Regions from separate parts of the Bacillus sp. N6 genome, predicted to be linked through region 1. Evidence: riboswitches for the same ligand, from Rfam matches in the RefSeq annotation. Region 1 holds a riboswitch; each other region holds the start of a gene.

What was found. Region 1 has a riboswitch for S-adenosylmethionine ahead of ACUXVC_RS21435 (bifunctional homocysteine S-methyltransferase/methylenetetrahydrofolate reductase). Riboswitches for the same ligand answer to the same signal wherever they lie in the genome.
Region 2: another riboswitch for S-adenosylmethionine. It lies ahead of ACUXVC_RS07275 (Na+/H+ antiporter NhaC family protein); the one in region 1 lies ahead of ACUXVC_RS21435 (bifunctional homocysteine S-methyltransferase/methylenetetrahydrofolate reductase).
Region 3: another riboswitch for S-adenosylmethionine. It lies ahead of ACUXVC_RS01010 (MetQ/NlpA family ABC transporter substrate-binding protein); the one in region 1 lies ahead of ACUXVC_RS21435 (bifunctional homocysteine S-methyltransferase/methylenetetrahydrofolate reductase).
Region 4: another riboswitch for S-adenosylmethionine. It lies ahead of ACUXVC_RS15895 (M20 family metallopeptidase); the one in region 1 lies ahead of ACUXVC_RS21435 (bifunctional homocysteine S-methyltransferase/methylenetetrahydrofolate reductase).

What each region holds. Positions count from the first base shown of each region.
Region 1 is NZ_CM127843.1:4,163,491-4,171,770, reverse strand. It holds gene ACUXVC_RS21460 (class I SAM-dependent methyltransferase) at 1-449, shown strand, start outside; gene ACUXVC_RS21455 (ArsR/SmtB family transcription factor) at 592-882, opposite strand; gene ACUXVC_RS21450 (cysteine hydrolase family protein) at 1,316-1,828, opposite strand; gene metC (cystathionine beta-lyase) at 1,996-3,159, opposite strand; gene metI (cystathionine gamma-synthase/O-acetylhomoserine thiolyase) at 3,156-4,268, opposite strand; SAM riboswitch class I at 4,363-4,473, opposite strand; SAM riboswitch class I at 4,677-4,786, shown strand; gene ACUXVC_RS21435 (bifunctional homocysteine S-methyltransferase/methylenetetrahydrofolate reductase) at 4,857-6,689, shown strand; gene metH (methionine synthase) at 6,689-8,280, shown strand, end outside.
Region 2 is NZ_CM127843.1:1,392,433-1,400,712, reverse strand. It holds gene ACUXVC_RS07305 (DUF3922 domain-containing protein) at 1-47, opposite strand, end outside; gene ACUXVC_RS07300 (response regulator) at 129-761, opposite strand; gene ACUXVC_RS07295 (sensor histidine kinase) at 758-1,813, opposite strand; gene liaF (cell wall-active antibiotics response protein LiaF) at 1,813-2,553, opposite strand; gene ACUXVC_RS07285 (PspA/IM30 family protein) at 2,660-3,322, opposite strand; gene ACUXVC_RS07280 (lmo0954 family membrane protein) at 3,370-3,726, opposite strand; gene ACUXVC_RS07275 (Na+/H+ antiporter NhaC family protein) at 3,909-5,225, opposite strand; SAM riboswitch class I at 5,320-5,425, opposite strand; gene ACUXVC_RS07270 (DUF402 domain-containing protein) at 5,546-6,064, opposite strand; gene gltP (glutamate/aspartate:proton symporter GltP) at 6,133-7,407, opposite strand; gene ACUXVC_RS07260 (murein hydrolase activator EnvC family protein) at 7,903-8,280, shown strand, end outside.
Region 3 is NZ_CM127843.1:171,631-179,910, forward strand. It holds gene ACUXVC_RS01000 (methionine ABC transporter permease) at 1-307, opposite strand, end outside; gene ACUXVC_RS01005 (methionine ABC transporter ATP-binding protein) at 282-1,322, opposite strand; gene ACUXVC_RS01010 (MetQ/NlpA family ABC transporter substrate-binding protein) at 1,335-2,147, opposite strand; SAM riboswitch class I at 2,233-2,347, opposite strand; gene ACUXVC_RS01015 (NAD(P)-dependent alcohol dehydrogenase) at 2,427-3,335, opposite strand; gene ACUXVC_RS01020 (DUF6612 family protein) at 3,493-4,257, shown strand; gene ACUXVC_RS01025 (FAD-binding oxidoreductase) at 4,324-5,760, shown strand; gene ACUXVC_RS01030 (MFS transporter) at 5,757-6,290, shown strand; gene ACUXVC_RS01035 (DUF3981 domain-containing protein) at 6,369-8,087, shown strand; gene ACUXVC_RS01040 (multidrug effflux MFS transporter) at 8,206-8,280, shown strand, end outside.
Region 4 is NZ_CM127843.1:3,081,880-3,090,159, reverse strand. It holds gene ACUXVC_RS15900 (AAA domain-containing protein) at 1-1,868, shown strand, start outside; SAM riboswitch class I at 1,945-2,046, shown strand; gene ACUXVC_RS15895 (M20 family metallopeptidase) at 2,135-3,340, shown strand; gene ACUXVC_RS15890 (Lrp/AsnC family transcriptional regulator) at 3,507-3,947, opposite strand; gene ACUXVC_RS15885 (SDR family oxidoreductase) at 4,117-4,881, shown strand; gene ACUXVC_RS15880 (TetR/AcrR family transcriptional regulator) at 5,163-5,759, shown strand; gene ACUXVC_RS15875 (MFS transporter) at 5,822-6,964, shown strand; gene ACUXVC_RS15870 (TetR/AcrR family transcriptional regulator) at 7,323-7,889, shown strand; gene ACUXVC_RS15865 (alpha/beta fold hydrolase) at 7,948-8,280, shown strand, end outside.

The DNA.
Region 1 (8,280 bases):
AGTATATAAAAGAAATCGCGAAATGGTTTCAAAAAGGTATATGTATTACAGTTGATTACGGATACACAAAAGAAGAATGGATGCATCCAGCACACCGTGAAGGAAGTTTGCGAGGTTATTATCAGCATAAGCTAATACGTAACCCACTAGCGCATCCAGGTGAAATGGATCTTACTACTCATATTCATTGGGACGAGCTAAAGGAGATGTTTAGTATGCAAGGAATGAGTGCAGTATGGCATAAGAAACAATCTGAGTTCTTGTTAGCTGCAGGGATATTAGAACAGCTTACGAGCCATCAAGATATGAATCCTTTTTCTGAAACGCAAAAACAAAATCGAGCAGTTCGTTCTATGATTTTGAATGGAGGAGTAGGGAGTGCGTTTGATGTTGTTATACATACAAAAGATATGCAACATTTACATTTGGAGCGGTATGTAACAATATAAAAAACAAGACACAGTATATACTGTGTCTTGTTTTTTAATACGACTTATGTAGTATTATATATTTCCTCTCATGATATATATTTATATTAAAGATATGAGATAAAAAATATAGAATACGTTCTTTTTCTTCGATTATTAGTCCCTAACCTAATAATACGCGAACGAGTTGAATTATTGTTTCGTTCTCTACTTTGTAATAAATTTCCAATCCTTTTCTTTCACTAGAAACGATTTTAGCGCTTTTTAATTTTGCTAAATGCTGTGAAATTGTAGATTGTGGCATGTTTAAGCCAGTGTACATTGTAGAAACGTTGCTTGGACCGCGCTCAATTAATCCTTTTACGATACATAAACGAACAGGATGAGCCAGCACTTTTAATAATTCTGCATTACTTTCATATAGTTCTAATTCTTTTTGAAAGGTTTCTAACATGTTCTTTTCCACCTCCGTGTGAGCTATTATACCATACTATACATACCAAAAATTTAAAGAAAAGAAAATAGTTGTTGCAGAAAAAAAGTCCTAAAGTAAAGAAATTGTAAGAAAAGAGACCATGATGTAAATAAAATAGGTAAATTAGCACGTTTTTGTAAAATGACATTTTTGGGTGAAAATTTCGATGCGTTTTAAAAATTGAAAGATATAGATATATTTGTAACACAATTTTATCATGATTTTCTTATTCTTTCAAATGAATATACTAAATTTTTAAAATAATATGACAAAGGAATTATAATGATATATATAGAATATAAAACAGGTTAAAAGAAAAGAAGCTGAATGTAATTCGCTTCTTTATGGTGATAATGAAATATTTGATTACGGCTGATAAATCTTAGGATAATCAAGTCATTAGTCATTTATTCTAAAATGCATCTTTTAGCAACGTTAAAAATCTGTGATTCCATATGTTCTCGTAAAAATCAATTGTCTCTTTTGCGGACATAAAAGGATTATTCAACGTAGAGGTTGTTTTCTGTACCATAAAGTTTTCGTATCCCAGTCCGTGGGCAAACTTAATCGTAGCATCCATACAGTACTCTGTTTGGGCACCGCAAAATTCAATGGGATTTACAGATAATTGATCTAAAATTTCTTTTAAGTTTGTTTTATAAAATGAATTTGCATGTGTTTTTCTTACAAAAAAATCTTGTTCTTGAACATCAAGATCGGTATGAATAGCCCAAATTTCTTTCTCGGGTACTAAATCATCATCACAATGTTGAACAAAAAGGATTGGTTTATTTAATTTTCTGTATGAAGAAATTCTTTTATTTACTTTTGTTAGTAAGTTCTGTAAATCAAATAAATGCTCTCCGCCATAACATACGCCATTTTGTAAATCGATAACGATTAAAATATCTGCACAAGTATCCATTATCTTCACCCCTTTGTATTTCTTAATATATCAATTAATCCATTATTTAGAAATAGATGATATACTTTTATTTTTTGGACTATAAGAAAAGAAAAAAATTCAAATGAATATAACTAAATCGCATAAAAAGAAGATATGAAAACCTATTCTCATATCTTCTTTTTTCTCTATGCATTTACAGGTTCTTCTACATAAGAAAGGGCATCTTCAAAATCGGATATTAAATCGTTAACATTTTCAAGACCGACTGATAACCGAAGTAATGAATTAGAGATTCCTCTTTCATCACGAGCTTCTTGCGACAGTGCTGCATGTGACATTTTTGCTGGATAAGAAAGAATTGACTCTACAGCTCCTAAACTAACTGCAAAAACAGGTAATTTTACTTTTGATAAAAATTGGCGGAGTGCATCTTCTGACTGCAAAGTAAATGATAAGACTGCTCCAGCTGATGTTGCTTGAGATTGTTGAATATCAAATCCGAGATGTGTTTGTAATCCCGGATAATAGACATTTTGTACTTTAGCGTGCTCTTGTAAATAATGTGCAATTTTATTGGCATTTTTAGCTGAATGCTCGAGGCGTACATGTAATGTTTTTAGACCGCGAAGTACGAGAGAACAATCTTGAGGTCCTAAAATAGCACCGAATGCATTTTGTAAAAATCCAAGTTTTTGAGCGAGTTCTGCATCTTTTACTACTGCTAATCCGGCAGTAACATCACTATGCCCAGCAATAAATTTTGTGGCACTATGAAGAACAACATCAGCTCCAAGTTCAAGTGGTTTTTGGAATAGTGGTGTCAAAAATGTATTATCAACAAAAGTAAGAGCCCCAATAGATTTTGCAAGTTTAGAAACCTCGCGAATATCTGTCACCTTTAAAAGTGGATTAGAAGGTGTTTCTACATAAAAGAGCTTTGTATTTGGTTTAATGCTTTGTTTTATTTCTTCTAAATTGGTCATATCAACAAATGTATGTGAAACACCGTAACGGGAGAGTACCTCAGTTATCCCTCGGTAAGTTCCTCCGTATACATCTTCTGAAATGAGTACGTGATCACCTTGTGAAAGAAGGAGGAATGCAGTGGAAATCGCTGCAATGCCTGATGCAAAGGCGAATCCCTTTGTTCCACCTTCTAATAAAGCAATGATATCTTCAAGAGCTTCACGAGTTGGATTTCCTGACCTGCTATAGTCATATTTTCCGAACGTATCTACATCAAACTGGTGAAAAGTTGATGTGTTATAGATAGGAACGTTCACAGCTCCTGTTTGCGAGTCATGTTTATATTGGTTGTGTAGTAAGAGTGTATCTATAGAATAACTCATATTCTTACACCTTCTTTTACAAGTGTAATGGCTTGCTTTAAGTCTTGAATTAAATCGTTACTATTTTCAATGCCAACGGAGAATCGAAGAAGACGATTACATACACCGTTTGCTGTTCTAATTTCTTCAGGAATATCAGCATGTGTTTGCGTTGCTGGATAAGTCATTAAACTTTCTACACCACCAAGACTTTCGGCAAATGTAATTAAGGATAAAGATTGTAAGAATGGATTAATCCAAGCTTCATCTTTAAGGCGAAATGAAATCATGCCGCCTCTTCCAGGATAAAATACATCTGTCACCCCGTCTTCATCATTTAAATATGCAACAACTGCTTTCGCATTTTCTTCATGCTGTCTCATGCGAAGCGCTAACGTTTTCATACCGCGAATTAATAACCATGAGTCAAATGGGCTTAAAACTGCACCTGATGCATTATGATAATGAGCGATTTCTTCACAAAGTTCCTTTCCTTTTGCAACGACAAGTCCGCTTAGTACATCGTTATGTCCCCCTAAATATTTCGTTGCGCTGTGAAGTACAATGTCAGCACCTTCTGTTAATGGTTGCTGTATATAAGGTGTGTAGAATGTGTTGTCTACAATAAGAAGTAGTCCGTGCCTTTTCGCTACAGTTGCGACTGCAGCAATATCAGTAACTTGCATTAATGGATTAGTTGGAGTTTCTATGAAAATAGCCTTCGTTTCAGTTGTGATAGCTTGCTCAATTTGTTTAATAGACTGTGTATTTACGTATCTACATCGAACATTCCACTTTTTTTCATGTTCAGAAAATAATCGATACGTTCCACCGTATAAATCTTCAGATACAATAAGTTCGTCTCCAGAGCGGAATAGAGAAAGGACGAGGAGAACAGCCGCCATCCCTGAACTACAGGCATAACCTTGTTCGCCATATTCTAAGTCTGCGATTGCCTGTTCTAAAAGACCTCGAGTTGGATTGCCAGTTCGTGAATAGTCAAAGCCAGTAGATTTACCAATTCCTTCATGACGATAAGCGGTTGAGAAATAAACTGGTGGATTAACCGTTCCAGTTGTAGTTTCACTGCGATTGCCGATTTGTGCTAGTTTTGTTTCGATTGTTGACATGTGAAAATTCCTCCTTTTTAAATTGAAACATTAAGTGAATATAAAATAAAAAAAGCCTTCTAAGAAGAAGGCTTTCGGTTTGAATAGAGTCTTCTTCTCATCTGTCAAATCTTTCACAATTTGCTGGAATTAGCACCTTATTAACAAAATGTTAATGGTTGCTGAGGCGTCACAGGGCCAGTCCCTCTACCTCTCTAGATAAGAATGTTCGTATGAAATTTTTATTATGTTTTTAACTTTACAACAAAAGATAATTGAATTGCAACTTTATTTTGAAAAATTTTTATTTTTCCGCAAGTGTCATTGACTTTTACTTTTGTGCATGCTAAATTTATTAAAAAATTAACAAACATTGTTAAAAGGGGAACGCATTTCCTTTTAGCTACATAAATAAAATAATAAAGACAACTCTTATTGAGAGCGGTGGAGGGAAAGGCCCTGTGAAACCCGGCAACCTTCAAACGAAATGTTTGAAACGGTGCTAATACCTGCAAAACGAATGTTTTGCATAATAAGAGGAGGAACGATTATGTCCCCCTCTTCAAAGTGAAGAGGGGGTTTTTATATTGATAGAAATGAGGGAGATTCGTGAAATTACTAGATTTATTATCAAAAGGAATTGTAATAGGTGATGGTGCGGTTGGGACGTTATTGCATTCACATGGCTTGCAAAGTAGCTTTGAAGAATTGAATGTATCTGATCCAGACTTAATTATATCGATTCATAAACAATATGTAGCTGCTGGAGCAGATGTAATTCAAACGAATACGTATGGAGCAAATGAGGCGAAATTACGTATGTACGGCTTAGAAAATCAAGTTACAGAAATTAATAGAGCGGCAGTAAAACTGGCGAAAGCATCTGTGACAGATAAAAATGCAATTTTAGGAACAATTGGTGGTATGAAACATATCGGAGCCGTTACAACGACTGATATGGAAAGGGAGTTTATGCTACTTGAACAGGCAGGGGCTTTACTAGAAGAACAGGTTGATGGATTACTATTAGAAACTTTTTACGATGAATTTGAATTACTTCATGCTGTTAAAGTATTGCGTAAGCAAACGAACATTCCAATTGTTGCTCAATTAGCGTTACATGAAGCAGGTACGACTCAAAATGGAAATGATGTCAATGAAATATTAAAGCAACTTATAGATTACGGTGCAAATGTTGTTGGATTAAATTGTCAACTAGGGCCGCTTCATATGACGGAGGCTTTCAAAATGATATCGATTCCGCAAAATGGCTATTTATCAGCATACCCAAATGCAGGTCTCCCGAATTATGTGGAGGGACGTTACGTATATGAGGGAAGCCCAGCTTATTTTGAGGCGATGACGCCGAGATTTATTGAGCAAGGTATTCGGTTATTAGGTGGTTGTTGTGGTACGACTCCAGAACATATTCAAAGTATGAAGCACGCTGTTGCGAATGTTACACCTGTAATAGAAAAAGACACCATTCAAAGGCCGAAAGTTGTTCATACGCATGAGAAACGTTCGAAGGCTCACGTCACTCTAGCAGAGAAAGCGAAAAAACAAACGACAGTTGTAGTGGAATTAGATCCACCGAAAACGTTAGATACACAGCGGTTTTTTGAAGGAGCAAGAGCTTTAAAAAGAGCGGGAGCAGATGCTATTACTCTAGCAGATAATTCATTAGCATCGCCTCGTATTTCTAATATGGCAATGGGTGCGTTATTAACGAAGCATGATATCCCGGTATTGACACATTTAACGTGTAGGGATCATAACGTCATTGGACTACAATCTCATTTGTTAGGTTTATCGGCGTTAGGGATGGAAGAAGTGTTAGCTTTAACTGGTGATCCAGCGCGCGTTGGTGATTTTCCTGGTGCAACTTCTGTATACGATTTGTCCTCTATTGAGCTCATTAAAATGATTAAAGAAATGAACGATGGACGTTCAATTTTAGGGAAATCAATTGGACCGGCGACAAGGTTTTCTGTAGGCGGCGCATTTAATCCTCACGTGAGGCACTTAAAAGCAGCGGTTAAGCGAATGGAACGAAAAATAGATGCTGGAGCGGAATATTTTTTAACTCAGCCAATTTACGATATCGCGTTAATTGAAGAAGTGTATGAAGCGACAAAGCATTTGGAACAACCTATTTTTATTGGAATTATGCCGTTAGTAAGTAAGCGGAATGCAGATTTTCTTCATTTTGAGGTACCGGGTATTACTCTTCCAGAAGAAATAAGAGAGAGAATGGATGGACACGAAACGAAAGAGGCGGCAATTGAGGAAGGGATTCGCATTTCGCAAGAATTGATCGACGCAGCGATGAAATATTTTAATGGTATTTATCTTATTACACCATTTTTAAAATATGAAATTACAGAACATCTTGTTAAATATGTAAGAGAAAAGCAAGAAGTGAAAGAAGGTATTAATTGATGAAGTGTATAGAAGAAAAATTACAAAATAGCATTTTAATATTAGATGGTGCAATGGGAACAATGATTCAGCAAGAGGATTTAACTGCTGAAGATTTCGGAGGAGAAGAGTACGAGGGCTGTAATGAATATTTAGTAGAAACAAGACCAGACGTTATTTTAAAGATTCATAAAGCTTATATTGAAGCTGGAGCGGATATTATTGAAACAAATACATTTGGGGCAACGAATATTGTACTAAGTGATTATGAGCTGTCTCATTTAGATGAAGAACTAAATGAAAAGGCAGCACTTTTGGCGAAGCAAGCTGTTAAAGAAAGCGGTAAGGAAGTATATGTTGCGGGAGCGATGGGACCAACAACGAAAGCAATTAGTGTTACTGGTGGTGTGACTTTTGAAGAATTGATTGAGGCTTATACAAGGCAGGCACGAGGATTATTAAAAGGAGAAGTTGATGTATTACTCGTTGAGACGAGTCAAGATATGCGTAACGTGAAAGCAGCTTATATTGGAATTCAAGTTGCTTTTGAAGAACTGAAAAAAACGGTTCCTATTATGATTTCAGGAACGATTGAGCCAATGGGAACGACTCTGGCTGGGCAAACAATTGAAGCTTTTTATTTATCAGTAGAACATATGAAACCATTATCTGTTGGGTTAAATTGTGCGACTGGTCCGGAGTTTATGAGGGACCATATTCGTTCACTATCTGATTTATCGGAGTGTTACATTTCTTGTTATCCAAATGCAGGTCTTCCTGATGAAGATGGACATTACCATGAGTCTCCATCTTCTCTCGCTGAAAAGGTGAAGCGATTTGCTGAAGAAGGATGGGTTAATATTATCGGTGGTTGTTGTGGCACGACACCAGAACATATAAAAGCAATGAAAGAAGCACTAGCATCTCTTAAGCCTCGTGACCATCATGAGAGAGAAGGACATGGAATTAGTGGATTAGAGGCACTGCAATATGATGAGTCTATGAGACCGTTATTTGTAGGTGAAAGAACGAATGTTATTGGATCACGTAAATTTAAACGATTAGTAGCAGAAGGGAAATTTGAAGAGGCTGCTGAAGTGGCAAGAGCGCAAGTGAAGAAAAATGCTCATATTATTGATATTTGTATGGCAGATCCTGATCGTGATGAAATAGAAGATATGGAGAAATTTTTGACAGAAGTTACGAAAGTGTTAAAAGTACCGATTATGATTGATTCAACGGATGAAAATGTTATGGCAAGAGCACTTACTTATATTCAAGGAAAAGCTGTTATCAACTCTATTAATTTAGAAGATGGAGAAGAGCGTTTTGAAAAGGTAACACCGCTTCTTCGTAAGTATGGTGCTGCAATTGTAGTTGGTACAATCGATGAAGATGGTATGGCAGTAAGTGCTGAAAGAAAATTAGAAATTGCAAAAAGAAGTTACGAATTATTAACGACGAAATATGGGATACGCCCGTCAGATATTATTTTTGATGCACTTGTGTTTCCAGTAGGGACAGGTGATGAAGAATATATTGGTTCAGCGGCAGCGACTATAGAGGGCATTCGCCTTATTAAAGAAGCGTTACCAGAGTGTTTAACGATTTT
Region 2 (8,280 bases), 2.6 Mb from region 1:
AACACCTTAATGATAACGCTTACATTATTTATCGTCAATAAAAACATTCGATGGTTTTAACGCCAAATCTATATTGTAGCGAGCCAATAATCAGCGAGGAATTCCCCGCCAATTAAAGCTTCACTTTATCACTTCGTTAATTGATGCCTAAATGCATAAATAACTGCCTGAGTACGATCACTTACATTCAATTTATTTAATATGTTACTCACATGTGTCTTTACCGTTTTCAGTGCAATAAATAACTCGTCCGCAATCTCTTGATTACTTTTTCCCTCTGCAATTAATAACAAAATCTCAAACTCTCTTTCCGTTAAGTCATCATGCAAAGGTTGCTCTTTCTTTTGACGCATACGGGACATCATTTTCCCGGTAACTTTCGGCTCTAATACTGTTTCTCCATCATAAGTAGCTCGTACAGCATCGGCAATATCACTTGCTCTTGATGTTTTTAATAAGTAACTGGTCGCACCAGCCTCAATAACAGGGTACAATTTTTCGTCATCTAAAAAGCTTGTTACAACTACAATTTTTGCTTCTGGCCATTCTTGAATAATAGCACGTGTTGCTTCGACGCCATCCATCTCATCCATAACAAGGTCCATTAAAATAATATCCGGTCTTAATTGCAATGCTAATTCTGATCCTTTTCGTCCATTCTCAGCTTCCCCTACTACTTCAATATCTGGCTGTGTAGATAAATATGCCGATACACCCATACGAACCATTTCATGATCATCGACAAGCAATACTTTTATCATACTTCTCCCCCTCTCTCAATCATAATCGGTACTTTTACTTCTATTTGTGTACCTTTGGCCGGGAAACTAAGCACCTTGAGTGTCCCACCAATTTCATGAACACGCTCTTGCATCGATCTTAGGCCATATGAACCTGCCTTATTAACGCCTACTTCAAACCCAACGCCGTCATCAATAATTTTTAAAATCGCATATTGATCAATTTTTCGAAGGCGCACTTCTGTTTTCTTTGCCTTCGCGTGTCGCAACGTGTTTGATAACGCTTCTTGCACAATACGGAATAAATGATCTTCTACACCTTTTTTTAATTCTATTGGCTCAATAAGCCATTCAATTTTCATATGTTGTTTTCGCGATAATTCCGTTAATAATTCCTCTATACCTTCTGTCAGTTTCTTACCTTCCAATTGTACAGGACGTAAATGAAGGAGCAATGCTCTCATTTCTGATTGAGCATTTACAACCATATTTTCAACAAGTTGTAATTGTTTTTTTGTCACATCTGGAAATTCAGTTATTTGTTCATTAATCGCTGACATCATCATCGACATTGCGAAAAGCTGCTGACTTACTGAATCATGCAACTCCCTTGCTAAACGATGCCTTTCTTGAGAAATTGCTTCTTGTCTCATCTCTTCATTCCAATGAGCTCGTTCATTCGTTACTTTTTGAAAGAGTCCAGCTTGCTCCTCTAATCGACGAGCCAGAACGATCACTTTTCGTTCCACTTCATGAAATTCATCATCTGCAGTAAACGAAACATCGCTCGGAAAATTCCCTCGCTCTACTTCAAATAGAAACGTATTTAATCCTTGTATACGCTGCTCTATATAGTAACCGATTGCATATCCTACAATTCCCCCAATAAGTAAACTTGTAGTCATAATAAACAAGCCAATTGGAACAGAAGCGATGGATTCCTTCCATAATAAATCATACACTTGTTGCTCGCTTTTCCATACATATACAATTGTACAAATGAGTGCGATACTAACTGAAGACAACATAGAATAACGAATATACATCCACGAAATATTTTTTTGTTTCTTCATTATACTTTCCTCACTTCCGTGTCGCCTACGACAAGCGAAGAAATAATTTTAATACGACGAGGAGCCTCTTTATACTGCTCTGTTCTAAATGTAACATTGCGGTTAAACCCTGTCTCTTCATGACCTGGCAAGAGCACACGTCCGACAATAACAGAATGATTTAAAGAAAGTTCAATATCATATGGCACATATAAACGAATATTACCAACGACACCCCGAATAACAATTACCGTTTCCCCTTCTGGAATCATAGCAGTAGTTAAATCTATTTCCACATCACAAGCACCGTATTGAACATTAATATCCTCAAGTTCATAAATATGATCCATCATTCGTACATTGCCTACAAACATATTTTTCAAATATGGTTCTGTACGATATATTTGCTTCTCTTCGTCTATAATCCCTTTTTCTTTAATTTCAACCTTCATTGCTTTTTGCTGATGCCCTTGTTGAATCAATTGATAACCAATTAAAGCTAAACAAGCAAATACGACAAGAACAAATGCTGCTGATGAAAATAAGAAGAATAAAAATACGATACCACCAACAAATAAAAATACATTTCCCCGTACATAACGATTCTTTTTACGATAATGCCTTCCAAACATAAGCATAATAAATGCAAAAATGAGACCACCTGGTTCAAAATGTCCAAGTATCATATCAAGAAAAAGACCGAATCCAAATATGATGAGGAGCATCCCCATTAATTGTGTCTTTGAAAAATGTTTCTTCATTTCAGCTCCCCCCTTCTTGTCACATATACATAGAAGAAAAGGCATTGCTTTCCAACACCTTTTCTCCTATCACTATATCATAAGCCTGTTTTATAATATACTACTATTATTTTGTTAACTCTTTCGTTAACGATACATCATTCTTTTCTTTCATTTCACGCTCAAGTTTTGCAATTTTCATATCAAATGTGTCACGCTCATGTTCTTCATTCATACGAGTTTCTAAGTCACGAATGTGATCTTCAATTTCTTCAAATCGTAAGAACGGATTATTTTCATCCATTTTATGCATCGCAGTATTCATACGACGATTTGCATGTGCCATATTTTCACGTGCCATTAGTTCCATACGCTTTGCGTGCATTTCTTTTAATTTATTTTTCATTTCAGAAAGACGACGCTCTAACTCATCAATTTGCTCTACAACACCTGCATACATTTCTTCTAATCGAGTTACTTGCCCTTCATAATAAGCTACCTCTTCTAACGCACGTTCGTGCAATTGTAATTCGCCTGCTTCTTGAGCAATGATAGCTTGCTTTGATCTTTTGTTAACGAAATAACGTGCTTGCTCAAGCTCACGAGCAAAGTTAGATTTTAATGTTTTATGACGTTCAATTAACTTCTCAATTTTTGTTATTTCACGCTCACTATCACGTAAATATTGGTTTAACATCGCAATTGGATTTTTTCTTTCCTTCTCATCTAACACGTTATGAAAATCAGCTAAAATTGCATCGCGTACACGTCCGAATAAAGATTGTTTCATTATAAATCTTCCTCTCTTCTACTTTATTTATAATTTGATTTATTGTTTTAGTTTTTCATTAATTTGTTCCACTCATCTTCAAAGTTGCTATATGGTTTAGAACTTTCTGGAGCAGATTCAACAACTACATCTTTTTCTTTTTTCCACTCACGGTATCCGTAGTATAAAACCACTAAAGCAGCGATACCGATTAATGCTGGTGAATGAGAAAGCGCAATGGATAAACCGATTAAACCAACAATACCCCAAGCTAACTTTCCAAAAAATGACTTAGCTCGCACAAATGATTTATAGCTCCAATATACAACTCCTGCTCCGATTGCGAATCCTACAATACCAGCAAGACTACCAAGAGCAATTAAAGCCAAAATACCGGCTGCGATAAACGCTAGAAATTGTTTCATCTTGTGCTTGCCTCCCTTCGATTTGATACTCTTATCTTAACTATTTTTTCATCTTTCCATAACGAGCTTAAGAACCGTTTTTAACTCAGACTTAAGACCGAGTCATATTCAGCCCTTTACGCAAAAAAACGTGCAGAGTTTATTCTCTGCACGTTTTTTTAATTACTAACATTCATATTAAATTAAGCTGTTTTATGATACTCTTTTTTCTCAGCTACTTTCGAAAATCTTGGAAATCCAATTAAAATAGAAACAATCCCACATACTCCAACTAAGATTGGATAAAATGCATATGGCAACAATTCAACCGGAGATAACGCTGCAAATCCTGCTGCCGTTAACATTTGGGCACCGTACGGAATTAATCCTTGTACACAACATGAGAAAAGATCTAATACACTCGCTGATTTACGAGGGTCTATTTCATATTGATCTGCAATATTTTTTGCAAGCGGGCCTGTAAAGATAATCGAAATCGTATTATTCGCTGTACACATATTCGTCATACTTACTAAACCAGCAATACCAAATTCTGCACCTTTTTTCGAACGAATATTACGTGTTAATACATTCATTAAATATTGAATACCACCATTATATTGGATTAATTCAACCATACCGCCAATTAATATAGCAAGTAATACTAACTCCATCATACCGCCCATTCCAGTCGTTACACTTTTAAAGAAACTTTCTAACGTGTAACTTCCATCTATAAGACCGATAACACCAGATAATACAGTTCCACCAGTTAATACAATAAGTACATTCCAGCCAAGTAGCGCTGTAATAAGTACTCCTGCGTACGGTAAAATCTTTATCCAATCAAAGCTATGTGCTTTAATTTGCGTGTCACTTCCTGAAGTAACTATTACTAATAGTACAATTGTAATAATAGCCGCTGGTAACACAATTAAAAAATTCGTTTTAAACTTATCTTTCATTTCTGTTCCTTGTGAACGAACAGCTGCGATTGTTGTATCTGAAATAAATGATAAATTATCACCAAACATCGCTCCCCCAACAACAGTAGCCATTGCAAGCGCAATTGAGATATCAGTTTGACCACTAATACCTACAGCAATCGGCGCTAATGCTGCAATTGTTCCCATTGAAGTTCCCATTGCTAATGAAATAAATGCACCAATAACAAAGATTCCAGCTACGATAAATCCTGGCGGTAAAATAGTTAACGCTAAATTAACAGTTGAGTCTACTCCGCCCATTCCTTTAGCCGTTTCAGAAAATGCACCTGCAAGCACAAAAATTAATACCATAATCATAATATCCGGATTTCCTGCACCTTTAGCGAACCGCTCGACTTTCACATTAAAACTTTCTTTACGATTCATCACTAAAGCGACTCCTACAGCAATTGAAATTGCTACAAGTATCGGCAATTTATAGAAATCACCTGTAATAATTCCAGAACCAATAAATAGCGCCAAAAATATCCCAAGTGGTAATAAAGCTAAACCATTTCCTCTCGTTTCTTTCAAAGTACCATCTCTCCCTAGTTTCAACCTTTTTCTAATGAATAACAAAAGACCTCTTCCGATGAGAAGAGGTCTTATACATCTATAAGAAACGCTCTTCTCATCTTTCAAGCACATGCTTGCTGGATTTGGCACAGCACTCTGAAATCGAGTCCGCTGCCGAGGCATCGTAGGGCCAGTCCCTCCGCCTCTCTTTATAAGAAGGTTTCATATTTATTTTTTAATAATAATTTCTTCCCTAACTTTACTCGCTTACAAAACAAAAGTCAATTATTTTTTGTATAGATTTTTTTGGTAATTATACAAAAATTTGAATACAATAATCATTTTAACTTTTCGATTTCTTCTTCCAATATTGAAATCCAATAAAATTCACTATTTTTTATTGCTGCTAATATCCATTTCGTAGTGTACCAAGCTAACTCATACTCTTCCTTCGTGACATCGCCACTTTTATAAGCATCCTCTAGCTCCTCTTCATCTAATACATACACCTTACCGCTAGGTAATAATACTACATCTAAATATAAATCATCAAAATACGGTAAACCACGATCGTCTATTTCATATTCTTTCGTCACATCAATATAATATTGCACTAAATTGTGCCTATCATCTAACATAGCTGTAATCGCAAAGTTCTTTCCATTAATGAAATATTGAACCCACGTATACCCATCACTTGCAATACAAATTTCTTTACCATCATATTCTTTACAACTAGGATCTCTCACCTTTTTTATATCCAGTATTCCGAGCATTCCCTCTTCCACTTGCTTAAGCCTATAACTCTTTTCTATTAGTCTTTTCCACGAAGAACCGTCACCATATTTACGTTTCATTATGTATACTCCTCTTCTATATACAGAAAAGCTCCCACATATTATGTGAGAGCTTGTTCATATTATAATTAAGCAGCTTGACCCTTTTCAGAAATCTCTTTTAAATAAGCTTGTCCTTTTTCAGCGTCATATTGACCTTCCCACTTAGACATAACTACAGCTGCTAAAGAGTTTCCTACAACGTTAACTGCTGTACGAGCCATATCTAAAATACGGTCAATACCAGCAATGAACGCTAAACCTTCAGGTGGAATACCTACTGTACCAAGTGTCGCTAATAATACAACGAATGATACGCCCGGTACACCTGCGATACCTTTTGATGTAACCATTAATACAAGTAATAATGTAATTTGTTGTGTAATAGATAAATCAATACCGTACATTTGCGCCAAGAAAATAGCCGCAATTGCTTGATATAAAGTTGATCCATCTAAGTTAAATGAATAACCTGTCGGAATAACGAAAGATGTAATTGCTTTCGGACAACCGAATTTCTCCATTTTCTCCATGATTTTTGGTAAAACTGTTTCTGAGCTTGCTGTAGAATACGCTAAGATCAGCTCGTCTTTTAAAATCTTAAAGAATTGGAAAATGTTAATTCCAAATATTTTCGCTGTAAGTCCTAAGACAACTACGACGAAGAAGATCATTGCCCCATATACGACAATTAGCAATTTCCCTAATGGAATTAATGAAGCAAGACCAAATGTAGAAACTGTAACACCAATTAGTGCAAACACACCAAATGGTGCAAATTTCATAACTTGGTTTGTTACATAAAACATTGCGTCAGCTACACCTTGGAAAAATTGAAGAACTGGTCTTCCTCTTTCACCAATTGCTGCTACACCTAAACCAAATAGTACAGAGAAGAAGATAATAGCAAGCATATCTCCGTCAGCCAATGACTTCATAATGTTTGTTGGAACAATATTTACAAACGTATCTGCAAATGAATGACTTTGTACTTGCTCTGTCGTATGTGTATATTTCGAAATATCTGTCTTTGTTAACTGCTCCATATTTACGCCTTTTCCTGGTTGGAAAATATTCGCTATTAATAGACCAACAATAATTGCAATTGTTGTAATAATTTCAAAGTAAATAATTGTTTTTCCGCCTAGTCGACCTAGTTTTTTTACATCGCCAACACCAGCAACCCCAACAACAATACTTGCTACAACAATCGGTACAACGATCATTTTAATTAATCGGATGAAAATATCACCAATTGGTTGTAAGTACTTCACAACAGCTGGATTATCAAAGAAAATCGCCCCAACCGCAATACCAAGCGCAAGCCCTATTAATATTTGCCATGCAAGTCCTATTCTTTTCATATTTGTTGTAACCCCCTCTTCGATGTGTCACTCTATCTCTCATTCTATCTCTATAAAACTAAGAAATTAAGAGTATTACATATTATTCGACAATTCACTACATTTTGTCCCTGTTAAAAATCATAAATCAAAATTTAAAATCTGACAACAAAATAACTTTGCCCGAATGCAAATAATTTTCTTGACAAAAAATAAACCCATGTTAGAAAACCTCACATGAGAACGATTCCTTACTAGTGTTTTATTAGCTTTCTAAGTACTATTTCACCCCATAAAAACTATTACTTTCCTCCTGTATTTTACAGATTAATCCCAAAATATACCTTTATTACAGCCATAAATAAAATGTAAGTACTATGACAATTAAAGTTGAAAAATGATAAATTCCGACAAAACTTAGCAATTTTATAAAGTTTTCTTTACATTATGATTACAACGATAGACACTCTTCTTCTTATGATATATAACATTCATAGGGAAAGGAGTCAGACAACTATGAAAAAGAAATTTGCAGCGTTTAGTGTTTTAGCAGCAGGAACGATTTTTGCTTCCCCGTTACTTTCACCCGTATACGCTGAAACAAATCAAGATAAATTATCTAACATTCAATCTGAATTAGAAGGCAAACAAAGTGACTTACAAAATAAATCAGTCGAGAAAGAACAAATAGAAAAAGAAATTCAAGAATTACAGAAGAAAATCGATGAATTAACTACTTCTATTAATAAAAACGAGGCTGAATTAAACGATACAAAAAAAGAAATTAGCAAAACACAACAAGTAATTACTGACAAAAAGAAACATATAGAACAATTACAAACAAACATAGATACACGTCAGGAAGTTATTAAACAACGATTACAATCTATGCAA
Region 3 (8,280 bases), 1.4 Mb from region 1:
CGACAAGAGGTACGATAACACCTTGTACGCCAATGGATGTTCCCATTAGAAACTTTGTAAAAGGTAAGATGAAGAATAATAGAATGATAAATGGAAGAGAGCGAATGATATTAATAATTGTATTAAGAATAGGATAGATGATTTTATTTTCACGCTGCCCACCAGGTCTCGTTAAAACAAGTGTGACGCCAAGTGGCAGTGCAATAAGGATTGAGATGAGTAATGAAATAGATGTCATTTGAAAGGTTTGAATTGTGGCTTCCCATATGACTTTACCCCATTCATCCAAAAAGGACTTGTTTCCCATAATCTGTTCTACCTCCTTCTACAATGATTCCTTGCTCTTGTAAAAATGATAAAGCACGGTGGATTTCATTTTGTTCTCCTTGCATATGAACGACTAGTTTCCCATATGCTTCATGTTTTAACTGCGTAATATTACCGGATAAAATATTCGGATACACTTGGAAACGTTTTGTGGCAACAGCTAAGGCAGGTTCACCTGAAGTAGTGCCAATAAATGAAAGTGTTACAATTTCTCCAGTATTCTGTAGTTCTTTCTGTACCTCTTCTGGAATTTTAGCTGCAAAGGCGCTATTTACAAATTTCTTCGTTGTTACATGTTGTGGGTTTGTGAAAATATCTTTCACAGTCCCGCTTTCGACTACAGATCCATGTTCCATAACGGCAACGCGGTCGCATATACGTTGGATAACGTTCATTTCGTGTGTAATGAGTAAAATCGTAATTCCAATTTCTTCGTTAATCTTTAATAACAAATCAAGAATAGAATCAGTTGTTTCTGGATCTAAAGCACTCGTTGCTTCGTCACTTAATAACACTTCAGGCTCATGTGATAGTGCACGTGCAATTGCAACGCGCTGTTTTTGACCGCCAGAAAGTTCACTTGGATAAGCATCTTTTCGATTGAAAAGATCGACAATGCGTAAATATTTTTCTACCCTTTTTTTAATTTCCACTTTTGGAATACCAGCAAGGCGTAAAGGTAATGCAATGTTTTCATAGATGCTAACAGTTTTAAGTAAATTGAATCCTTGAAAGATCATTCCGATTTTTTGTCTCGCTTTTGCTAGTTCTTTTGTCGATAACGTTGTTAAGTCTTGTTCGTTTACAATGATATTTCCTGTCGTTGGTTTTTCTAATAAATTTACACATCGAATCAATGTACTTTTACCAGCGCCACTATACCCAATGATTCCAAATACCTCGCCTTTTTCTACTTTAAGGGAAGTAGACTTAAGAGCCTCAACATTCCCTTTTTTTGTTGTAAATACTTTGGATATGTTTTTTAATTCAATCATTATCGTCAGCTCCTACCAAGATGGTAAAACTGAACCATCAAATTTTTTCTCGATAAACTCTTTTACTTCTTTAGATTGATAAGCTTTCTTTAATTTATTTACAACGGCATCATCTTTATTTTCAGTACGAACAACAACCCAGTTCACATATGGTGAATCTTTTCCTTCGCGGAAAATAGAATCTTTCGCTGGACTTAATTTTGCACCTAATGCAAAGTTTGTGTTAATTGCAGCTGCTTTCACTTCACTTAGTTGCGTTGGTAATTGAGATGCCTCTAATTCGACAATCTTTAATTTTTTTGGATTTTCAATTACATCTTTTGCAGTCGCTTTTTCTGTAGCCTTTGGATCAACTTTTAAAACCCCTGCTTTTTCAAATAATTTTAAAGCTCGAAGTTCATTCGTTGGGTCATTTGGTACAGCAATTGCATCGCCCTCTTTTAAGTCTTTTACATCTTTTATATCTTTAGAATATACGCCCATAGGGAATGTTACTGTTGAAAATACTTCAGCTAATTTCATATTGCGTTCAGCTTTAAATACATCTAAATACGATTTCGTTTGGTAGCTATTTACATCAAGGCTTTTTTCATCTAAAGATACGTTTGGCGCTACATAATCATTAAATACTTTTATGTCAATTTCCAGACCATCTTTTGCTGCAACTTCTTTTACCTTTTCAAAAATTTGTTCATGTGGTCCACCTGTTACACCGACAGTAATCTTTTTCTCGTCTAATGCTTTTACCTCTTTATCTGAAATCGCGCTACATGCGCCTAATAATAATACTGCTCCGCTTACAATGCTTAATAATACCTTTTTCATCTATAAATCCCCCTTCATATACGTTCCAAAATAAAAAGCACCTCCCAAAAATAAGAGAGGTGCCGAATAGACGAAATAGATTCCTCTCTTATCTTCCAAAACGAAAACTCGTTTTGCAGGAATTAGCACCTTAGCTTATACGTCATAAGCTCGGTTGCCGGGCATCATCGGGCCAGTCCCTCCGCCACTCTTGATAAGAGTATGTGTATGTAGTTTTGAATATGGTACTAATAGTAAATCTTACAAAAAGAATTGTCAATTATATTTTCAGAATATATTTTATTTTAAGGTAATCGAAACATTTCCTTTCTTATGGCCCATTTCTACATACGTATGGGCTTCTACAACTTCTTCTAATCGGTAAGTTCTATCAATAACAGGTTTTAGCTTTTCTGTTTCAGCTAGTTGTTTTAGTAGGTTCATATCTTCTTTACTGACCTTTGCCATCATTCCGTTCACAGATACATATTTTCCATTAGGCATTAATGCATCTGTACAAAGAGACTTTTTATATTTTCCAACTGCGTCAAATATAATATCGTAGTGATCGCCCCGCTTAGTAAAATCTTCTTTCATATAATCAATTACGTTGTCTGCCCCTAAAGCTGTTACTAAATCGAAATTCGAACTACTACAAATGGCTGTGACAGTCGCCCCGAAGTATTTAGCAAGCTGTACGGCAGCTGTCCCTACTGACCCAGAGGCGCCGTATATAAGTACTCGTTGCCCTTTTTTTATCTGTCCTTTTCTAAGGAAGTGCAATGCTGAAGTTCCGCCAAAAGGAATAACGGCAGCTTCTTCATATGTCACATTGGTAGGTTTTAATGCTATTAATCCACTTTCATGCACGCATGTGTATTCCGCATAACCACCAAGGTTTAGTTCTGTTAATGCAAAAACTGGATCTCCTTTTTTAAATTGTGTTACATCTGATCCAATGTCTTCGATTTCACCGGATAACTCTACGCCAAGTATAGGTTTTCTCGGTTTTCTGAAACCTAATATGATCCGCATAGGAATCCAAAATAAGAGGGGGCTATTAAAGCCACGTATTCTACAATCTCCAGTCGATACACTTGTTGCGTGAATTTTAACTAATACTTCATTTTTCTTAGGTTTAGGCTTTTCTATATTTTGAAGCTGGAGAACATTAGGTGGTCCATACTTTGTGCAAATAATAGCTTTCATAATGACCTCCTGAAATGAGTTGTTATTATTTACATCATATTTAAACTTTTTCTCAAACATGTTGCTATATAGGAAATAAATTTAAAGAAGAATATTACGAATTATATAGATTTCATAGGAAAAGAGATGATATTATTTTTGGGAAGGAGGGGACGTTATGAAAAAATTTATTTTAATTTCAAGTTTAGTACTTGCAGTCGGTCTAGGAGTAGGGTGTAGTAATGAGAAAACAAAAAAGACTGATGAGCCGAAAAAAGAAGCTGTGCAGAAAGAAAAGGAATTAACAGCGAAGGATGTTTTCAATAAAGCGAATGAAGCTTTTAAAAACGAAGAAAATGTAACGATGACATATGATGTGGGAATAAAGGCTGAAGGAACAGAGATGAATGTAATAAAGGCCAAAATGCAATTAGAGCCGAAGCAAAAAAATTCTCGTTCTGAAATGAATGTTTCTGGTACAGAGGTTGTTGTTTATGATGTGGGTGGCAAAATTGCTGGTCAGTTGAAAAATCCTAATACGGGTGAAGTGATGTCTGTACCAGAGGAACAATTAAATGCTAACGGAATGAATGCAACTCAAGGAATGGTAGATAATTTAGAGATTCCATCGGAAATTTTAAATAAAGTGAAGATGGAGAAAAGTGGAGATAATTATAAGCTGAAGTTTGCATTAAAAGGGCAAGAGACAGAGAGTATGTTAGCTAGTATGGATGAAAAGCAGAAACAAATGCTACAAGGCCAAAATGCAAAGATAGAAGAAATAGATGGAGAATATATTATTACAAAAGATTTTAAATATGAATCAGCAAAGATAGATATGGTTATGAGTAGCAATGGTGAGGATAAAGCGCACATTATTACGGATGCGAAGTTTACATCGTATGATAAATTTGATCCAATACAATTGCCAGCAGCAAAGTAATCACTGTCAAGAGAGGTACCTGAAAGAACGGGTATCTCTTTTTGTTGCTAGTAAGGAGAGTGTCCTTTGAAAAAAAGAAAGATAGTAGTGGTCATTGTCGCATATACGGTTTTGCTTGCAACGTCTGTACATACGTATAAAAAACAAATTGATCATCCTATTATGAGTGATGTAGGTAAATTGCTTCCGACAAAAATAAAACGTGTTGAAAGTGCTACGGAAGAGCACTCGTTAATAAAATTAGTGCGAGATGCAAAAGTTTCAGGAGAGAAAATTTCCATTGCAGGCATGCAACATAGCCAAGGAGGACAGACATATTATCCGAATGGCACGATGCTCGATATGAAAGGATATAATAAAATATTAGAATTCGATCCAGAGAAGAAGCGTATTACAGTTCAAAGTGGTGTCACGTGGAATGATATTCAGAAGAAAATAAATCCATATGGCCTTGCGGTACAGGTCATGCAGTCTCAAAATATTTTTACTGTTGGTGGTTCATTAAGTGTAAATGTACATGGGCGTGATATTCGTCATGAGGCACTAATTGATACAGTAGATTCATTTAGATTGTTAATGGCAGATGGCACGATACGTAATGTAAGTAGAGAAGAAAATGCAGAGTTATTTCCATATGTCATTGGGGGTTACGGTTTATTTGGAGTTATTTTAGATGTGACGCTGAAGTTAACAGATGATGAATTATATGAAATGCACACAAGAATGATAGATTATAAAGAATACGCATCTTATTTCAAAGAGAAAGTGAAAAGAGATGAGAATGTTCGTATGCACTTAGCGCGTATTTCTGTTGCTCCAAATTCATTTTTAAAAGAGATGTATGTGACGGATTATACTTTGGCACAAAATCAAAATATGAGAGAAGAGTACAGTGAATTAAAGGAAGAAAATATTATAGCTGCACCTAAATTTTTACTTGGGTTATCACGTTATAGTGATTGGGGAAAGAATACATTTTGGGATATACAAAGAGGTTATTTTGAACGTACAGATGGAAAGTATGAGACGCGTAATAATGTTATGAGATCAGATAGTGCTTTTATGGAATATGAAAATCCAAATAGGACCGAAGTGTTACAAGAATACTTTGTGCCTATAGATGCTTTCACGGAGTATATAGATGATTTACGTAACGCATTAAATGAAGAAGAGTTTAATTTACTCAACATTACGATTCGTTACGTGGAAAAGAATGAAAATGCAGTTTTGTCCTATGCGAAAGATGATATGTTTGCGCTGGTTCTTTTGATTAACCAGGGACGCTCAGAGAGTGAGATAAAGAAAACAGAGGATGTCATTCGGAAGATGATTGATGTTACTTTAAAGCATAACGGTAGTTACTATTTGCCGTACTATTCTTATCCAACGAAAGAGCAGTTAAAAAGGGCATATCCTCGTATTGAAGAATTTCTTAAGAAAAAGAAGGAAGTAGATTCAGAAGAGAGATTTGTTAATTTATTTTATAGGGAGTATACGAAATGACATATAGAAGATTTGTGGCTTCGCAAAGTATTATCATGATGGCAGGAAGTATGGTATTTCCTTTTTATATATTATTACTTCGAAACGTTGGAAATAGCTTCTCGCAATTTGGCTGGGCGTATGGCTTATTTGCTTTAACATCAGCACTTGTATATCCACTAGTGGGAAAGGTATCTGATCAAGTAGGTGATAAAAAATTATTAATCATATACGCTTGGTCCATGGCAATCTTAATGCTTTGCTTTCCGATTGCCACGGAAGTATGGCATGTGTATATTCTTCAAATTGTAATGGGAGTTTTAGGTGCTGTGCAGCGTAATACTGAGAAGACTTCATTAGCACGAAAGGTGGCGCAGGAAAAGGCTGGTTATGAGATTGGAAAATACCATGTGTGGACATCCATTGGCGGAGCAGTAGCGGTTATTGCCACGGGATATTTAGTAGATTTCTTTACGATCGGTACAATTTTTTATATTGCATCTATTCTATATGTAGTGAGCGGGATTGTATTAAGTAGTAAAAAAATATAACTATTCCTATTTTCACCTTAATACCCTTTATTTGCTATACTAAAAGGGAATACAAAAGAAAAGGGGACAGTGCCTTTGATGAAATTTGTAGTTTTAGCTATTCTTACTTTGTTTTTGATTCCATGGACAAGAAGTAGTAGTAAGCTTCGAGCAGTGGATAAGAAGGGAGATAAGAAGGTTGTAAAGGGTAAGAAATCATCTATTTTAGTTATTCCTGTTTTATTTTGGATAGGTATTGCAATCTATGAATACTTTTGGCTAATTGATGATCGAGTAGACTCGATTCTTACTCATTATTCTGTTGCAGTAGCAATTTTAATTGGGCTTGTTTTATTTTCACAAGATCAAATAGGGAAATTAGAAGGTACATTAAAAGGACTTCTAATGTTTATTTTACTCGCAAGTTACGGCTACTTTGGTTATTTGCACGATATAGTAATCTCGCAAAAGAAATATGATTCTGTTGTTAAGATAGAGAAAGATATTTCAGAGCCATTTACTGAAAATGATCAGCCGTTTACAGTGCCGCCAAAGACAGCGGAGAATAAGATGAAAAAAGTATTTGGTGATATTCCGAAAGTAGCTTATTTTGAGCTAGGAGAATTAACGCCACAAATGGTAAACGGCGAAGCTTTATATGTAGCGCCGATTGAAGTTTCAGGATTTTTTAAAGCGCGTAAAGCTGAGACAATTCCAGGGTATGTAACGATGTCAGGTACGAATCCTGATGCGGAAGCGAAACTGCACCTCGGTTATAAAATGAAATATGTGCCAAGCATGTTTTTTGGTAATAATTTAGAGCGTGTGGTAAGGCAAGCAGAACCAAATTTAATCTTTAAAGGAAAACCTAAATTTGAGGTTGATGATAAAGGAAAACCATATTATACAATGACGTATGGTGAATTTATTTCAGGAAGATCTGGATTTGAGGTAGAAGGTGTTGTCGTAGTAGATGCACAAACAGGTGAAGTGAAAAGATATGATAAAGGAAAGGCACCTAAATTTGTTGATGGTGTATTAAATCATGAGACTGCATCTACGTTAAATACGTACTTTGGTAAATATATTCACGGATTTTGGAATACGAAATTCTCACAAACAGATATGAAAATTCCGACTGAGTGGGGAACGAAAGAAGGCGTGACCCCGATCTTTGGTAAAGATGGAACACTGTATTATTTTACAGACTTTACTTCTCCAAAAGAAGGAGTAGATTCAGCCCTAGGCTATTCATTAGTAGATGCACGCACAGGCAAGCTATATTACTATAATGGAAAAGAAGTGAAGGGGATTATGGATGGTTCAGCAGCTACAGAAGTAGTGGATAATTCCTTTAAGAGAGAGAAATGGCATGGGACAATGCCTGTCATTTATAACGTATACGGAAAACCAGCTTGGATTATTCCGGTTGTTGATGACGGAGGCCTAGTACGTGCACATACAGTTGTATATGCTGCTAATGCAAAAATATTTGCGACAGGTTCGACGCAGAAAGAAGCGCTTGAGAATTATAAAAACGTAATGAGCGGTAATGGTGATACCTTTAGACCAACCTCAACAGGAAAAGAAGCGCAAAAAGAAGGTATTGTACAACGTGTATATAAAGAGAAATCAGGTGAAAATACAATCGTGTACGTACTTTTAGAGAATGAACAAAAGGTATTTATGATACCAGTGAAGAAATTCCCGTATGCTATGTTTACAGAAGTAGGAGACCCAATTCAAATTACATATTTAGATACAGGAGAGACGATGGCCTCGGTATCTAAATTTACGAATAGCAATGTGAAAAAGTAAAGCGATAGAATTTCTATCGCTTTTTTTTACATTATGAAAGAGGAAAATGCGCTGTACTTGACGTATGTTTATGATGTAACTATAATTGTTACGATTCAGTGTGTATAGGAAAGGGTGAATTGAAAAAGTGAATGAAGTTAATCACGAAATATACAAACCTGTAAAGGCAAACAGGTTATGGATGATTCTTGTA
Region 4 (8,280 bases), 1.1 Mb from region 1:
TTGTTGATGGGACGAGCAGTCCGAAACATATTGAGAAGATGAAAAATCCAAAAAATGAACTGGCATATCGTTCGTTTTATAATCCGACAACGTACGTATGGGGACCGCCGGGAACAGGGAAGTCTTACAATTTATCACGTATTATTTCGGCTCATTATCAAAAAGGAAAATCGGTACTTGTGTTAGCTCATAGTAACGCGGCAGTAGACGTATTAATGAGTGAAGTAACGAAGCAAATTGAAAAGAAAAAGAAATGGACGCCTGGCGAAATTGTTCGTTACGGTTATAGTCAGCATGAACATATACGAAATCATGAAACGTTACTTGCATCTAAGTTAGTTGAAACGACGAACGGATCATGGGGTGAGGAAAGACTCTACTTAGAAGAGTCACGCCAAGATCTTCGTGAAAAAATCTTATCGTATAAAGCAACATCTGCTGATAAGAAGCGTATACAAGAGATTGAAAGTGATCTTCGAAAGCAAAAGGCTAAAATTAAAGAAGTAGAAAAAGAGTATATTGAAAATGCGAAAGTAATTGGTGCAACTTTATCGAAATGTGCCATTGATTCACTTATTTATGAGCGTACATTCGATTTAGTTGTCGTAGATGAAGTGAGTATGGCGTTCGTTCCGCAAATCGCATTAGCTGCTTCACTTGGAAAACGTATCGTCGTTTGCGGTGATTTTTTACAATTACCTCCAATTGCGATGGCAAACCATGAACTCGTTCGCAAATGGCTTGGGGAAGATATGTTTTACCACGCTGGGATTGTTGATTCTGTAAATAAATCAGAAGCGCATCCGAACCTATTTATGTTGCAGGAACAAAGACGTATGCATGCGGATATATCGAAGTTTACGAATTCATTTATTTATAAAAACAGAGTATATGATCATCCGTCTGTTTCAGAGCGTAAAGAACTTGCGCAATTGCAGCCGTTCGCAAATGAAGCGAGTGTTTTATTTGATACGAGCCAAATGGGAGCTTTTTCGTTAAAAGATGCTGCTTCTGGTTCACGTTTTAACATTATGTCTGGTTTAGTAGCGATGCAAATGATGTTAATCGGATTGTTAGACGGTGTTCAGTCGATTGGTGTTGTGACACCTTACAGGGCGCAGTCACGCTTTTTATCGACGTGTATTAGAGAAATGTTGCAGAGAACGAAATATCAAAACATACCAGTTTTAGCGGCGACAGTTCATAAGTTCCAAGGTTCTGAAAGAGATATGATGATCTTTGATACAGTTGACAGTTATCCGCAGGAACGACCTGGCGTATTATTCTTTGATCACAAAAACCATCGCCTCGTCAATGTAGCAGTGACAAGGGCGAGAGGGAAGTTCATTCAATTATCAGATTGCCATTATATGCGTAAAAATCTTTCTAGAAAACAAGCGTTATCGCAATTAACAGCTCATATAGAACGTCATGGAGATGTGTATGATCGCACGACATCGAGACAATTGTGGGAACGGAAAATTTCGAAACGTTTACGCTGGTTTATGGAAATGAATCTTGAAGAGCCGAAAGGGCTATTAAAAGATATTCTAGCCGCAAAACGAAAAATTATTATTTCACTTCCAAGTACAAAACAAGTGGATAAGCGAGTATGGCAAGCGTTAATGCGTACAAATGCACAGATAACAGTTTATAGTGATGGACCAGTTCCACTGAAAAATGTAAAGTTACAAAGACAAAATAAAGCATTCCCGTTTATCGTAATTGATGATGAAATCTTCTGGGCAGGCGCACCGCTCACATCTCAAATGATATTTGAAGGTAGTACGGAATTTCCGTACGTATGTGCAAGACTGCAAGCACCAGAAACAATTGGTGTATTAAAAGGATTTTTAGATAATCGGTAAATTCGGATAGGAATTCCTTGACTTTTACTTGGAATGAACTTAGAATAAAAAATAATTTAATATAATTTTATGAAAATTCTTATCACGAGAGGTGGAGGGACTGGCCCTATGATACCTCGGCAGCGGATTCGTTATGAATACTGTGCCAATTCCAGCAAGGTAACTTGAAAGATAAGAAAGAAGCTCATTTTGACTGTATATACAGAAGCCTCTTTCTATCTTTTAGAAAGAGGCTTTTTTACGTGAAAATAAAAGGAGGAAGAACAATGGGAGCGACAGGAGTAACGTCACAAAGAAAAACAATTGAAGAGAGTATCGAAAGAAATAAGGAAAAGTACATAGAAACAAGTCATGATATTCATGCGAATCCAGAGATTGGTAACCAAGAGTTTTATGCATCTAGAACGTTAAGTTTATTGCTAGGCAGTGCAGGATTTCAGTTGCAGCACAATATAGCCGGACATGAAACGGGATTTATCGCGCGAAAAAGCTCTGGAAAACAAGGGCCAGCAATCGCATTTTTAGCGGAGTACGACGCTTTACCAGGACTAGGCCATGCGTGTGGTCACAATTTAATCGGCACAATTAGTGTTGCAGCAGCAATTGCATTATCAGAAACGCTTGAAGAAATTGGCGGGGAAGTTGTTGTGTTTGGTACGCCAGCAGAAGAAGGCGGGCCAAATGGTAGCGCGAAATCAAGTTATGTAAAGGCAGGTTTATTTAAAGACATTGATGCGGCGCTTATGATTCATCCGAGCGGAAAAACAGCGACAACGAGTCCTTCACTAGCAGTCGATCCACTTGATTTTCATTTTTACGGAAAAACAGCTCACGCTGCAGCTTCGCCAGAAGAAGGGATTAACGCATTAGATGCGGTTATTCAGCTTTATAACGGTATTAATGCACTTCGCCAACAACTTCCGTCAGACGTGAGAATTCATGGCGTCATTACAGAGGGAGGAAAAGCACCTAATATTATTCCTGACTATGCCGCAGCAAGATTCTTCATCCGCGCAGCAACGCGAAAAAGATGTGCAGAAGTAACAGAAAAAGTAAAAAACATTGCTGAGGGAGCAGCGTTAGCAACAGGTACAAAAGTAAAAATTCATCAATTCCAAAATGAAATCGATGAATTACTCGTAACAAAAACATATAACGATATCGTAGCGGAAGAACTAGAACTATTAGGTGAAGATGTAAATCGTAAAGAAAGAGTAGGGATCGGTTCAACCGACGCAGGAAACGTAAGTCAAGTCGTACCGACAATTCATCCGTACATTAAAATCGGACCAGATGATTTAATTGCACATACGAATGAATTTAGAGAAGCAGCACGTTCAGAACTTGGAGATAAAGCATTAATTACATCGGCAAAAGCATTAGCAAATACGGCGTATCGATTAATTACGGAAGAAGGGTTGTTAAAGAAGGTGAAGGAGGAGTTTAGAGAGGCGCAGAGGAATCAAGGGTAAGGGGATTAAAGTGCTCTTTTCAAAGAGTAATCTAATTAATAAGTAGAGATACAAAAAGAACATTGAAATATCAATGTTCTTTTTTGTTTACTAGTCATTGATTTTGTTGGTTTTTCTCAAGAAAGAGAAACTTTTACTGTTAGTGAGGATAATACGTATCCCTTTATCAAAACGACAATTTCTCCTCAAATTCACTCTTTAATACTATTAAAGGAGATGACAAGCCAAATTGCATTAAGGAGTCTAAAAATGCAGCGAGGGAATCCATCGAATCGCTCATGACCTTCATCATATAATTAAATTCCCCACTAATTCGAAATAAATCTGTTACTTCAGGAGCTGCATTACAATACTGGATAAAATCAGAGCATTGGCTCGTTTTAAACATGATGAATGCTTGAATGTTTTTATTAATTTTTGCAGGCTCAAATTTCGTTCGATAAGCCGCTATAACTCCTTGATCTTCAAGCTTGTTAATACGTTCTTTTACAGCAGGTTGCGTCATGGATATAATTCGTCCTATTTCTGAAACAGAAATTCTCGCATTTTCATACAACAAGTTCATAATTTTATGATCGATTTCATCCAGTTTTACGGCGTTTTGCATTGTGTAGCCTCCTTATTTTTGTTTTCTAAAGTAAATTACGAATTATAACTATAATATCATAAGCGAATGGACTAAATTCCCTATAAATCTATATTTAAAATGATTGGTGTTTACATGAAAATATAAGTATAGGTTTTTATCAAACGGAAATTTAGGAAGGATGGAAAAAATGAAGAATCTTGATGGAAAAGTAGCGTTAGTAACAGGAGCGAGTCGCGGAATTGGCCGTGCGATTGCGATGAGATTGGCGAAAGATGGAGCATTAGTTGCGATTCACTACGGTCGAAATAAGGCAGCTGCAGATGAAACGATTAGTGAGATTGAATCTAATGGAGGAAAAGCGTTCTTAATTGAAGCTGAACTCAATTCAATTGATGGTGTCAAAAAGCTAGTAAAACAGTTAAAGAATGAATTACAAATAAAAGTTGGTACATCAGAGATTGATATTTTAGTAAACAATGCAGGGATAGGTACACAAGGAACGATTGAAAATACGACAGAAGAAGTTTTTGATGAAATTATGTCTGTAAATATGAAAGCACCATTCTTTTTAATCCAGCAAACATTACCATTAATACGAGCAGAGGGCCGCATTATTAACATTTCATCAGCTGAAGTAAGGCTTGGTTTTACAGGCTCAATTGCATACGGCTTAAGTAAAGGTGCGCTTAATACGATGACACTGCCTCTAGCTAAACACCTTGGAGAAAGAGGTATAACAGTGAATACAATTATGCCTGGATATACGAAGACAGATATCAATGCAAAATTGCTAGATAATCCAGAAATACGAAATTTTGCTACAAACTCATCTGTGTTCGGACGAATAGGGCAAGTTGAAGATATTGCAGATGCAGTAGCATTCCTTGCTTCTTCTGATAGCCGCTGGGTAACGGGGCAGATTTTAGATGTTTCTGGTGGGTTTTGTTTATAGGGGCACTACTCCATACCTATCAAGATAATCAAGTAAATTACTAGTTATGAAACGATCCTTGTTTCATAACTAGTAATTTATAGAAAGGTAGGGATGATAAAGAAGTCTATTAAAACGTGATTTTTTCGCTAGGCAATTTGAATAAGGGGGCTATTTTTCATTATTCGTAATCTAAAATAATCAAATTTTATTTTACAGTAACAATAAAACAAAATTATTGACCGCATGGTACAAAAAGGGTATTCTATTCATGTTATCTTTAAAATGAGAGGAGGATACGATTGAATAAACGCGGCAGACCTCGAGAGTTTGATTATTCCTCAATTGTAGATGTTGCAATGAAAACATTTTGGTTAAGAGGATATGAAGGGTGTTCTACACAAGATTTATGCAGTGATACAGGACTTGGAAAAGGAAGTTTATACAATACTTTCGGTAGTAAACATGAACTGTATAAACAAGTATTAGAACGCTACCATGAAATTGGGATTAGGGAACAAAGGAAATTGTTACATACTTCAATTCCAGTTAAAGAACGATTAAGTAATTTTTTTGAATGGGCATTGAAAGAAGACTTTGAGAATATGGATCAAAAAGGATGTTTATTGATTAATGCCAGTATAGAACGTGCTAAAAACGATTTAATGGTACAAGAAATTTTCTCGAAGCATGTTGAACTTCTTAAACAAGCTATTGAAACAGTGATGGAGGAAGGATTGCAAACAGGTGAAATTTCAAAGAAGCAATCAGCTGAGGAATTAGCTAGTCTGCTTTTAAGCAGTTATTACGGATTCCGTGTTCTTAATGTATCGATGCAAAATCGGATGTTGTCTGAACAAGTTATCAAAGGAACAATAGAGTCTATTTGTGGCGCTTAGTGCGCTCTTTTTTCGCACTATTTTTGTACCGATCATTACAATAATGAATAAGGAGTGTTTTTATGCCATCGATTATTTATTTATTAGCTTTAGCAATCTTTTGTATGACTACATCAGAATTTATGGTTGCAGGTATGATGAATGAACTTGCTCTTGCATTCCAGGTTCCTGTATCATCTATTGGGTATTTAATTTCAGCTTATGCAGGAGCAATGGTAATAGGAGGCCCCATTTTAACTGCAATCCTCTTACGAATGCGCAGCAAACAAGCATTATTGTTTTTAATGTTCATATTTTTAATTGGTCAATCGCTCGGAGCTATCGCTTGGAACTATGATATTATGATGATTTCACGTATTATAACTGGTATTGCTTCAGCTTCAGCTTTTGGAGTTGCGATTTCCTTTTCTGCGACATTGGTTCACTCTGATTCAAGGGGAAAAGCTGCATCAATTGTACTTGCAGGTTTAATGTTCGCAACTGTATTAGGTTTACCTATAACGACCGTTATTTCGCAATATTTTGGCTGGCGTATTAGTTTTGGGGCTGTTTCTGTTCTTGTGCTAGTATCAGGGATTATGATTCAACGGTTGTTACCATCCTCTTCAAATAAAGAGCAATTAAATTGGAAAGACGAACTTCTGCGATTTAAGAATATTCATCTTTGGGCAGCGTATATAACAAGTATGTTCATTATTGGTGGTACGTTTGCAGCATTTAGTTATTTCACTCCTATCTTTACAAATGTTACAGGGTTTTCAAGTGCAAGTATTCCATATTTACTTGCTCTCTATGGTAGTGCGACGGTAATTGGGAATATAATAATTGGCAAGTTTGCTGATAAATTTACAATGAAAATACTTACGGGTGGATTAATTATATTAATCATAGCGTTGTCTTTATTTGCTTTAAGTGCAGAGAATAAATACATTGCAGTGATTTCTACGATTTTTATTGGTTTAACTGGTGTAGCATTGAATCCAGCTATGGTTGCGAGGGTGATGAAGACAGCTAGTAATGGCATAATGATAAATACCGTTCATAGTTCTTTTATTACGCTAGGTATTGTTATTGGTTCGTCACTAGGTGGTATTGGGATCAGTAAAGGATATGGTTTTGTATCTCCGCTATGGATTGGAGCTTGTTTAGCTATCCTTGGGGTAATTTCGTTATTCCCATATTTACATAAAAGCAAGGCAGATTAAGATGTTTAAAATTTCTTTATATGGGGTACCGCCGCATCACCATCAAGCTAATACTTCCATATTCCCCTAAATTAAAATTTTCTTTCTCTACAGATAGCTATTCTGAGAAGCCGCTCATTTTTTCGTTTTTGAGGCATTTCTTTTTCTTAAGTTGATGGGCAGGTATGGTGACCTCTATTAGACGATAGTGAATGAACAATTTCGGGGTTCAGTTCAACTTTATTCAAAATAAGATTTTTTTGCAGTAAAATTAATGTTAGTGGAACTTTTTTAATCAAACTTTTTTAAAAATTAACATAAATACTTGCAATATTTAAATTAGTACTGTATAGTTCTAGTTATGACAAAGATAAAATTAATGAATCAAAAACGTGTGATTGAAGTAGCTGCAACATTATTTTTAGAAAAAGGGTTTGCTTATACAAGTATGGATGAATTAGTACGTGTAAGCAAAGTTTCAAAGTCTAATGTGTATTATCACTTTTCTAATAAGGAAGTATTATTAGAAGGGGTCGTTGATTATTGGATTGAAATGTATCAATCTGCAATTGATGACATACTTTCTCAGAACCAATTTTTAGTTGAAGATCGTATCCAACTGTTTTTAAAGCAATTATCACAAGGAGTTCAGTCGAGAGAGTATAAGGGGAGCTGTCCATTTATTACTCTTTATATTCAAAGTCCTAAACAGGCCACGCAAATAAAAGAAAAAATAGGTCTTTTTTTTACAGGATTACAAAAGAAAGTTTCTCTATTACTTAAACAAGGGGTAGAGAATGGAGAATTTAGAAATACGATTAATATTGATGAGGTTGCATCACTTTTTATTACAAATCTTGAAGGAGCGTTATTTATTTCAGAAACATTGAAGGATGCAACTGTAATCACGAAAACAGCAGATCATTTTTTAAAATTGCTTCGATAAAAGAAGCATTTTTTTTACATCAAATTAGTACTGATTAGTACTAAAAAGGAGATCTTATATGAGAACACTATTTTTAATTGGTGGAACAGGCTTTATTGGAAAGCAATTAGTGAAAGAATTAGCCAAAGAGGATGTTAAAATTCTTCTTTTAGTGAGGTCGAAAAGTAAAGCAATACGCCTTTTTCAAGAAAGAGGCATCTTAAAAAAGGAAGTTATGCACTTTATTGAAGGTGATTTGACGAAAATAGATTTAGGTCTAAGTGCTGAAGATAAGGAGAGGGTATTGAAAACGGATGTGATTATTCACGCAGGAGGCCCCATGGATATTCAAGCGACAAGTAAAGAGGCAGCTTCCGTATTTTTAAATGGTGCCAAACATATTAGTGAATTA